Regions from separate parts of the Kitasatospora sp. NPDC052896 genome, predicted to be linked through region 1. Evidence: riboswitches for the same ligand, from Rfam matches in the RefSeq annotation. Region 1 holds a riboswitch; the other holds the start of a gene.
The links. A riboswitch is a leader RNA that binds a small molecule or an ion and turns the genes downstream of it on or off. The one in region 1 is predicted to bind cyclic di-AMP.

Region 1 (3,200 bases):
GCAGCAGCTGACCGACCGGCTGATCGACTCCTTCGCCGCCCGGGGCTCGGCCGACCTGATCCACGAGTTCGCCTTCCCGCTCCCCATCTACGCGATCTGCGACCTGCTCGGCGTGCCGGCCGAGGACCAGGACGACTTCCGGGACTGGGCCGGGATGATGATCCGCCACGGCGGCGGCCCGCGCGGCGGGGTGGCCCGCGCGGTGAAGCGGATGCGGACGTACCTGGCCGAGCTGATCCACCGCAAGCGGGCCGACCTGGGGGACGACCTGATCTCCGGTCTGATCCGGGCCAGCGACCACGGCGAGCACCTCACCGAGAACGAGGCCGCCGCGATGGCCTTCATCCTGCTCTTCGCCGGCTTCGAGACCACCGTCAACCTGATCGGCAACGGCACCTACGCGCTGCTCCGCAACCCGGAGCAGCGGGCGCTGCTGCAGGGCGCGCTCGCCCGCGGTGAGCGGGGGCTGCTGACCACCGGCGTCGAGGAGCTGCTGCGCTACGACGGCCCGGTGGAGCTGGCCACCTGGCGGTTCGCCACCGAGCCGCTGACCATCGGCGGGGTGCGGATCGCGGCCGGTGACCCGGTGTTGGTGGTGCTCGCGGCGGCCGACCGGGACCCGGCCCGGTTCGCCGCCGAGAACACCCTGGACCTGGCCCGGACGGACAACCCGCACCTGGGTTTCGGTCACGGGATCCACTACTGCATCGGCGCCCCGCTGGCCCGGCTGGAGGGGCAGATCGCGCTGGCCACGCTGCTGACCCGATTGCCGGATATTCAGCTGTCGGCGGATCCGGCCGAGTTGCGTTGGCGCGGCGGACTGATCATGCGTGGCCTGCGGGAACTCCCGGTGGCGTTCACGGCCGAGGGCTGACGGCGTGTCGGATTCGCCCCGGTGTGACCGAATCTGAATACCCATCAATGCGGACATATGCCCGTCGTTGGTAGGCGATCCATGACGGTCCGTAATTTTCATGTGATGTATGCGATATGAGCTTGTGATTGGTCTGCCCATCTGTCTACTCTCCGTGGAGTTCGCAGCTGCGGACCCCGTGCGCGGAACGCCGAATCCTGCCCGCCGCGCCATCGGGACACCGACCACACCCTGGGCAGGGGCGGGGGACCCAGGTAATTCCGCCGTTCCCCACGGCTAGGGGTGAAGCCGCCCGCCGGAGCGATCCGGACGGACGGCCGGGCCACCTCCCGGTCCGAACCCGACAGCTCACCTCGCAGGCGTGCGGAGAGGGAAACCTTCATGCTGCTCACCGGAACAGGCCGTCATCGTCGTCGCACCAATACCGAGAAGGCCATCGCCGCGGCCGGCGTGGCCGGAGTCGGACTGGCGATGCCGCTGCTCACCGCGACCGGCGCGCACGCCGCCACCGCATCGGTCTGGGACAAGGTCGCGAACTGCGAGAGCACCGGCAACTGGAGCATCAACACCGGCAACGGGTTCTACGGCGGCCTGCAGTTCACCTCCTCCACCTGGGCCGCGTACGGCGGCACCCAGTACGCCCCGCAGGCCAACCAGGCCACCCGGTCCCAGCAGATCTCCGTCGCCGAGAAGGTGCTGGCCGACCAGGGACCGGGCGCCTGGCCGGTCTGCTCGGTCAAGGCCGGCCTGACCGCCGGTGGCGCTCCCGCCGCGGTCGACACCTCGTCGTCGTCGGGCTCGTCGTCGTCGGGCTCGTCCGCGCCGGCCGCCCGCACCAAGGCCGCGCCGCAGGCCCAGTCGCACGCTCAGGCGCCGCAGGCCCAGCCGCAGCAGAGCGGCCCGGTCTTCCAGGGCAAGGCCGGTTGGGACCCGGCCGCCAAGGTCTTCTGGTACCAGAAGGACGGCGGCTGGTACTGGACCAGCCACCAGAGCGTCTACGACCAGTACGCCGGCGTGTCCGCGCAGGCCCCGGCGGCGCCGGCCGCCGCCCCGGCCGCCACCCCCGCCGCCGCCGCGCAGGGCACCGGCTCGGGCCACGACTACACCGTGCGTCCCGGCGACACGCTCTCCATGATCGCCCAGACCCAGCACCTCCAGGGCGGCTGGCAGGCGCTCTACGACGGCAACCACGGCACGATCGGCGGCGACCCGGACCTGATCATGCCCGGTCAGGTGCTGCACCTCGGCTGAGCCGGGCGGCGCGTGCGGGGCGATCAGGTTGCCCCGCACGCGCATTCGGGTGAACTACCGGCCGGTAGTCCGACCACACGCCGAGACGGGGAGCCAGGTCCGGGCGGCCGGACCGGTGGGTGCGGTTAGGCTCTGGTCGTACGACCCGTTCCACGTCCCCCGGACCGCTTCCGCATAGGAGATGCCTCGTGCCGTCCATTGATGTCGTCGTAGCCCGCGAGATCCTCGACTCCCGCGGCAACCCCACGGTCGAGGTCGAGGTCGGCCTCGACGACGGCAGCACCGGCCGTGCCGCTGTCCCGTCCGGCGCCTCCACCGGTGCCTTCGAGGCCCTGGAGCTGCGCGACGGCGACAAGAACCGCTACTTCGGCAAGGGCGTCGAGAAGGCCGTCCTCGCCGTGATCGAGCAGATCGGCCCGGAGCTGGTCGGCTACGACGCGACCGAGCAGCGGCTGATCGACCAGGCGATGCTGGACCTGGACGCCACCCCCGACAAGTCCTCGCTCGGCGCCAACGCCATCCTGGGCGTCTCGCTCGCCGTGGCGCACGCCGCCTCCGAGGCCAGCGACCTGCCGCTGTTCCGCTACCTGGGCGGCCCGAACGCGCACGTCCTGCCGGTCCCGATGATGAACATCCTCAACGGCGGCTCGCACGCGGACTCCAACGTCGACATCCAGGAGTTCATGATCGCCCCGATCGGCGCGGAGTCCTTCTCCGAGGCCGTCCGCTGGGGCGTCGAGGTCTACCACACGCTCAAGGGCGTGCTGAAGGAGCGCGGTCTCTCCACCGGCCTCGGCGACGAGGGCGGCTTCGCGCCGAACCTGGACAGCAACCGCGAGGCGCTCGACCTGATCGTCGAGGCCATCAAGAAGGCCGGCTACACCCCGGGCAAGGACGTCGCGCTCGCCCTGGACGTCGCCTCCTCCGAGTTCTACAAGGACGGCGCCTACCAGTTCGAGGGCAAGGCGCTCTCCTCCGCCGAGCTCGGCGCCTACTACGCCGACCTGGTCGCCAACTACCCGCTGGTCTCCATCGAGGACCCGCTGGACGAGTCGGACTGGGAGGGCTGGAAGGC
Region 2 (3,200 bases), on a different contig from region 1:
GTCGTCGGGCTGGGCCGGCGTGGCCTGGGGCAGCGCGGCGTAGCGGTGCGGGTGGTCGGTGGCGTAGCGGTGGTAGCCGCGCAGCAGGGCCTCGACGGCGGCGTCCTCGGTCCGGCCGGCGGTCTCCCGGGCGAGCAGGTCGGCCAGGTCGGAGGTGACCCGGACGGCGACCAGTCGGCGCAGTGCGCCCAGGCCGCCGGGCACGTGCTTGTAGAGGGACGGTGTGGCGACGCCCGCGCGGGCCGCCACTCCGGCCAGGGTGAGCGCCTCCAGGCCCTCGTCGTCGATCAGCGCCAGGGCGTGGTCGACCACGGCGTCGGGGGTCAGTCCGACCCTGGGCATCAGGCCACCTCACCGAGGAACGGGAGCAGGGCGTCGGCGGTGGCCTGCGGGAACTCCGCCATCGGGTAGTGGCCGGCGCCGTCGATCATCACCCTACGGGCCCGCGGCGCGCTGGCCGTGAGCGCGGCGACCTGCCGGTCGGCGACCAACTCCGGCTTCGGGAAGTCGGGGTCCTTGGTGCCCATCAGTACCAGGGCCGGGCACCGCACGTCCTGGGTCCAGCCGAGCGGTGAGGAGTCGCCGGTGACGTAGCCGCGGGTGGCCTGGCGCCGGCCGGGGGTGCGCAGGGCGGTGACCATGCGGGCCCGGTAGGCGGCGAAGTCGGCGGGCTTGCGGGTGGGGTAGGCGTGGTTGAGGTACGTGCCCCAGGTGCTCGGGAGGTTCAGGACCAGCGAGCCGAGCAGCTTGGTGAGGACGCGCTGGACGGCTCCCGGCGGCGGGACCTCGATGAAGGCGTCCACCAGGACGATCCCGGCGGCGCGGTGCGGCGCGGTGGCCGCCGCCCTGACCACGGTGGCGCCGGTGTAGGAGTTGCCGACCAGGGTGGCGCGGTCGAGGTCCAGGTGGTCGAGCAGCGCGAGCAGGTCGGTGGCGAGGGCGGCGGGGGAGTAGTCGTCCCAGGCGATCGAGGAGTCGCCGAAGCCGCGCAGGTCCATGGTGATCACTCGGTGGCCTGCCGCGGTGAGCAGCGGGCGCAGGTGACGGTAGACGGTGCGGGAGTCGAGCATGCCGGGGAGGAGGACCACCGGTCTGCCGGAGCCGCGGGTGTCGTCGAAGGCCACGGTGCCGCCGGGGACGTCGAGGTACTGGGTCCGCGGGGTGAGGGCGTCGGTGCTGGAGCCGGTGGACATGGCGGCCTTCCTGGCTGTCGAGGTGCCTGCTGACAGCCACAAAGCTAAGGCTAATAGCCTTAGCTGTCAACGCTCCACGGCCCGATCGCGAGGCTCGTGTCTACGCGTGCTCGGGGCCTCAGGAGGCCGCGCGGGCCTCAGGGGAGCGGCTTGGAATCACGGGCTTCTGGGATTAACGTTTGATAACGCAGCGCGGTCGGCAACGCCGTACCCGAACGGCACCGTGCGCCGTCGCCCAATCCGCGACCCAGCCCGAGGGCGGGGTCGCAGAGCCGGGGAACCACCGTTCCTTGGGGTGAATCGGACCGGCCCCGGCCGGACCGTAGGAGACCTTCCTGCTCCGAACCCGTCAGCTAACCCGGTAGGCGCGAAGGAAGGAAAGGAGCGCGCCCCCGTGGCGTCGACGCACACCCCGGAGAGTCGCACCCAGGCCGGAGGTACTCAGCTGCTCGACTTTCCGGACGGGACAGGGCCGCAGGACGGAACGGAGCCGGCGCCCTTCGGGCCCGAGCAGTCGATCGTGGGTGAGGAGGCCGCGCGGCACCGGTTGCCCCGGCAGAGCCGTAGCGGCGCGCCGGTGCTCGGCGTGACGGCGATGGCCGCCGCCCTGGGGGCCACCGGGTTCTCCGCAAGCGCCGCCGCTGCCGCCACTCCCGGGCCGGCGGCACCTGCTCCGACCACAGTTGCCGCGCCCGAGCAGCCCGTACAGCCCGCGCACGCCGTCGACGTCGACCAGATGGCCGACCACGGCGCCGACCCCGGACTGGCGCTGGCCGCCCGGATCCAGCAGCAGGCCGACACCCGGCGCACCGCGGCCGAGGAGGCGGCCCGGGTCGAGGCCGCCCGGGAGGCCGCGGCCAAGCGGGAGGCGCAGGCGCGCGCCGAGGCGCAGGCCCAGGCCGAGGCACAGGCCCGAGCCGAGGCGGAGGCGGAGGCCGCACGGCAGGCGGCGGCGCAGGCCGCCGAGGCCGCTCAGGCCGAGGAGGCCGCGCGGGCGGCGGCGGTACGGGCCGCCACGGCGCAGGTCGCGGAGGAGCAGGGGCGGGCTGTCGCCGGGACTGCCGCGGTCGCGGTCGTCGGACCCGTGGCCGTCGGAGGTGCGTCCGGCGAGGGTGTCACCGACCAGGCCGGGGCGTCGGACCAGGCCGGGGTGTCGCCGGTCGTCGGCCCGTTCGCGCTGCCGGTCGCCTCGTCGTACGCGCTCGGCCCCGGCTACGGCCAGCCGGGCGGGCACTGGGCGCACCTGCAGACCGGTGCCGACTTCGCCGCCCCCGCCGGCAGCGCGGTGGCCGCGGTCGCCGGTGGGACCGTCAGTTCGGCCGGCTGGTCCGGCTCCGACGGCTACCGGGTGGTGCAGACGCTGTCCGACGGCACTCAACTCTGGTACTGCCACCTCTCCGCGATCACCGTCCCGGCCGGCCCGGTCGCCGCGGGCACCGTGCTCGGCAAGGTCGGCGCCACCGGCAACGTCAGCATGACCGCCAACGCCGCCGTCGGTGGCGTCAGCGGTCCGCGGCTGCGGCTGGAGGTCCGCCCCGGCGGCGGCGCCCCGGTCGACGCGTTGGGCTGGCTGCGCGGGCACGGGCTGAACCCGTAGCCGGTTGGTGGCGAGTGACGGGTGACAGTCGACGGAGGTCGTCAGCCCGGGTGTGGGCTGACGACTGACCACGACTGTCAGCGCTCACTCCGCACCCCGCCCCTCACTCGTCGCCCGGAAAGGTCCAGTCGCCCTCCGGCAGCGGGAGGTCAACCAGCCCGCGTTGCAGCAGGTAGCCGTCGACCTCGGCCGCGCCCGGTTCGGGGGCGAGGTCCTGGTAGTCGGTCAGCAGCAGCTCGGGCAGCCCGGGGACCGTCCACTCGCCGCACAGCCGCAACGCCTCCGCCTGGACCGCCGCCTCGAAGGCCGGGTAGTCGCCGGCCAGCTCCTCCGGCATCGGGTGGCCCAGCGCCGTCAGTCCGGCCAGGTTCCGGTAGCTGCGCTCCATCAACTGCCGTTCCAGCAGCAGC

Region 2: linked by a shared signal. The riboswitch ahead of ACIGXM_RS06140 (M23 family metallopeptidase) and the one ahead of ACIGXM_RS07945 (transglycosylase family protein) in region 1 are both predicted to bind cyclic di-AMP.

Annotation. Positions count from the first base shown of each region.
Region 1 is NZ_JBITZU010000002.1:404,549-407,748, reverse strand. It holds gene ACIGXM_RS07950 (cytochrome P450) at 1-874, shown strand, start outside; cyclic di-AMP (ydaO/yuaA leader) riboswitch at 1,087-1,250, shown strand; gene ACIGXM_RS07945 (transglycosylase family protein) at 1,256-2,125, shown strand; gene eno (phosphopyruvate hydratase) at 2,314-3,200, shown strand, end outside.
Region 2 is NZ_JBITZU010000001.1:1,320,500-1,323,699, forward strand. It holds gene ACIGXM_RS06130 (TetR/AcrR family transcriptional regulator) at 1-342, opposite strand, end outside; gene ACIGXM_RS06135 (alpha/beta fold hydrolase) at 342-1,193, opposite strand; cyclic di-AMP (ydaO/yuaA leader) riboswitch at 1,416-1,575, shown strand; gene ACIGXM_RS06140 (M23 family metallopeptidase) at 1,588-2,790, shown strand; gene ACIGXM_RS06145 (hypothetical protein) at 2,894-3,200, opposite strand, start outside.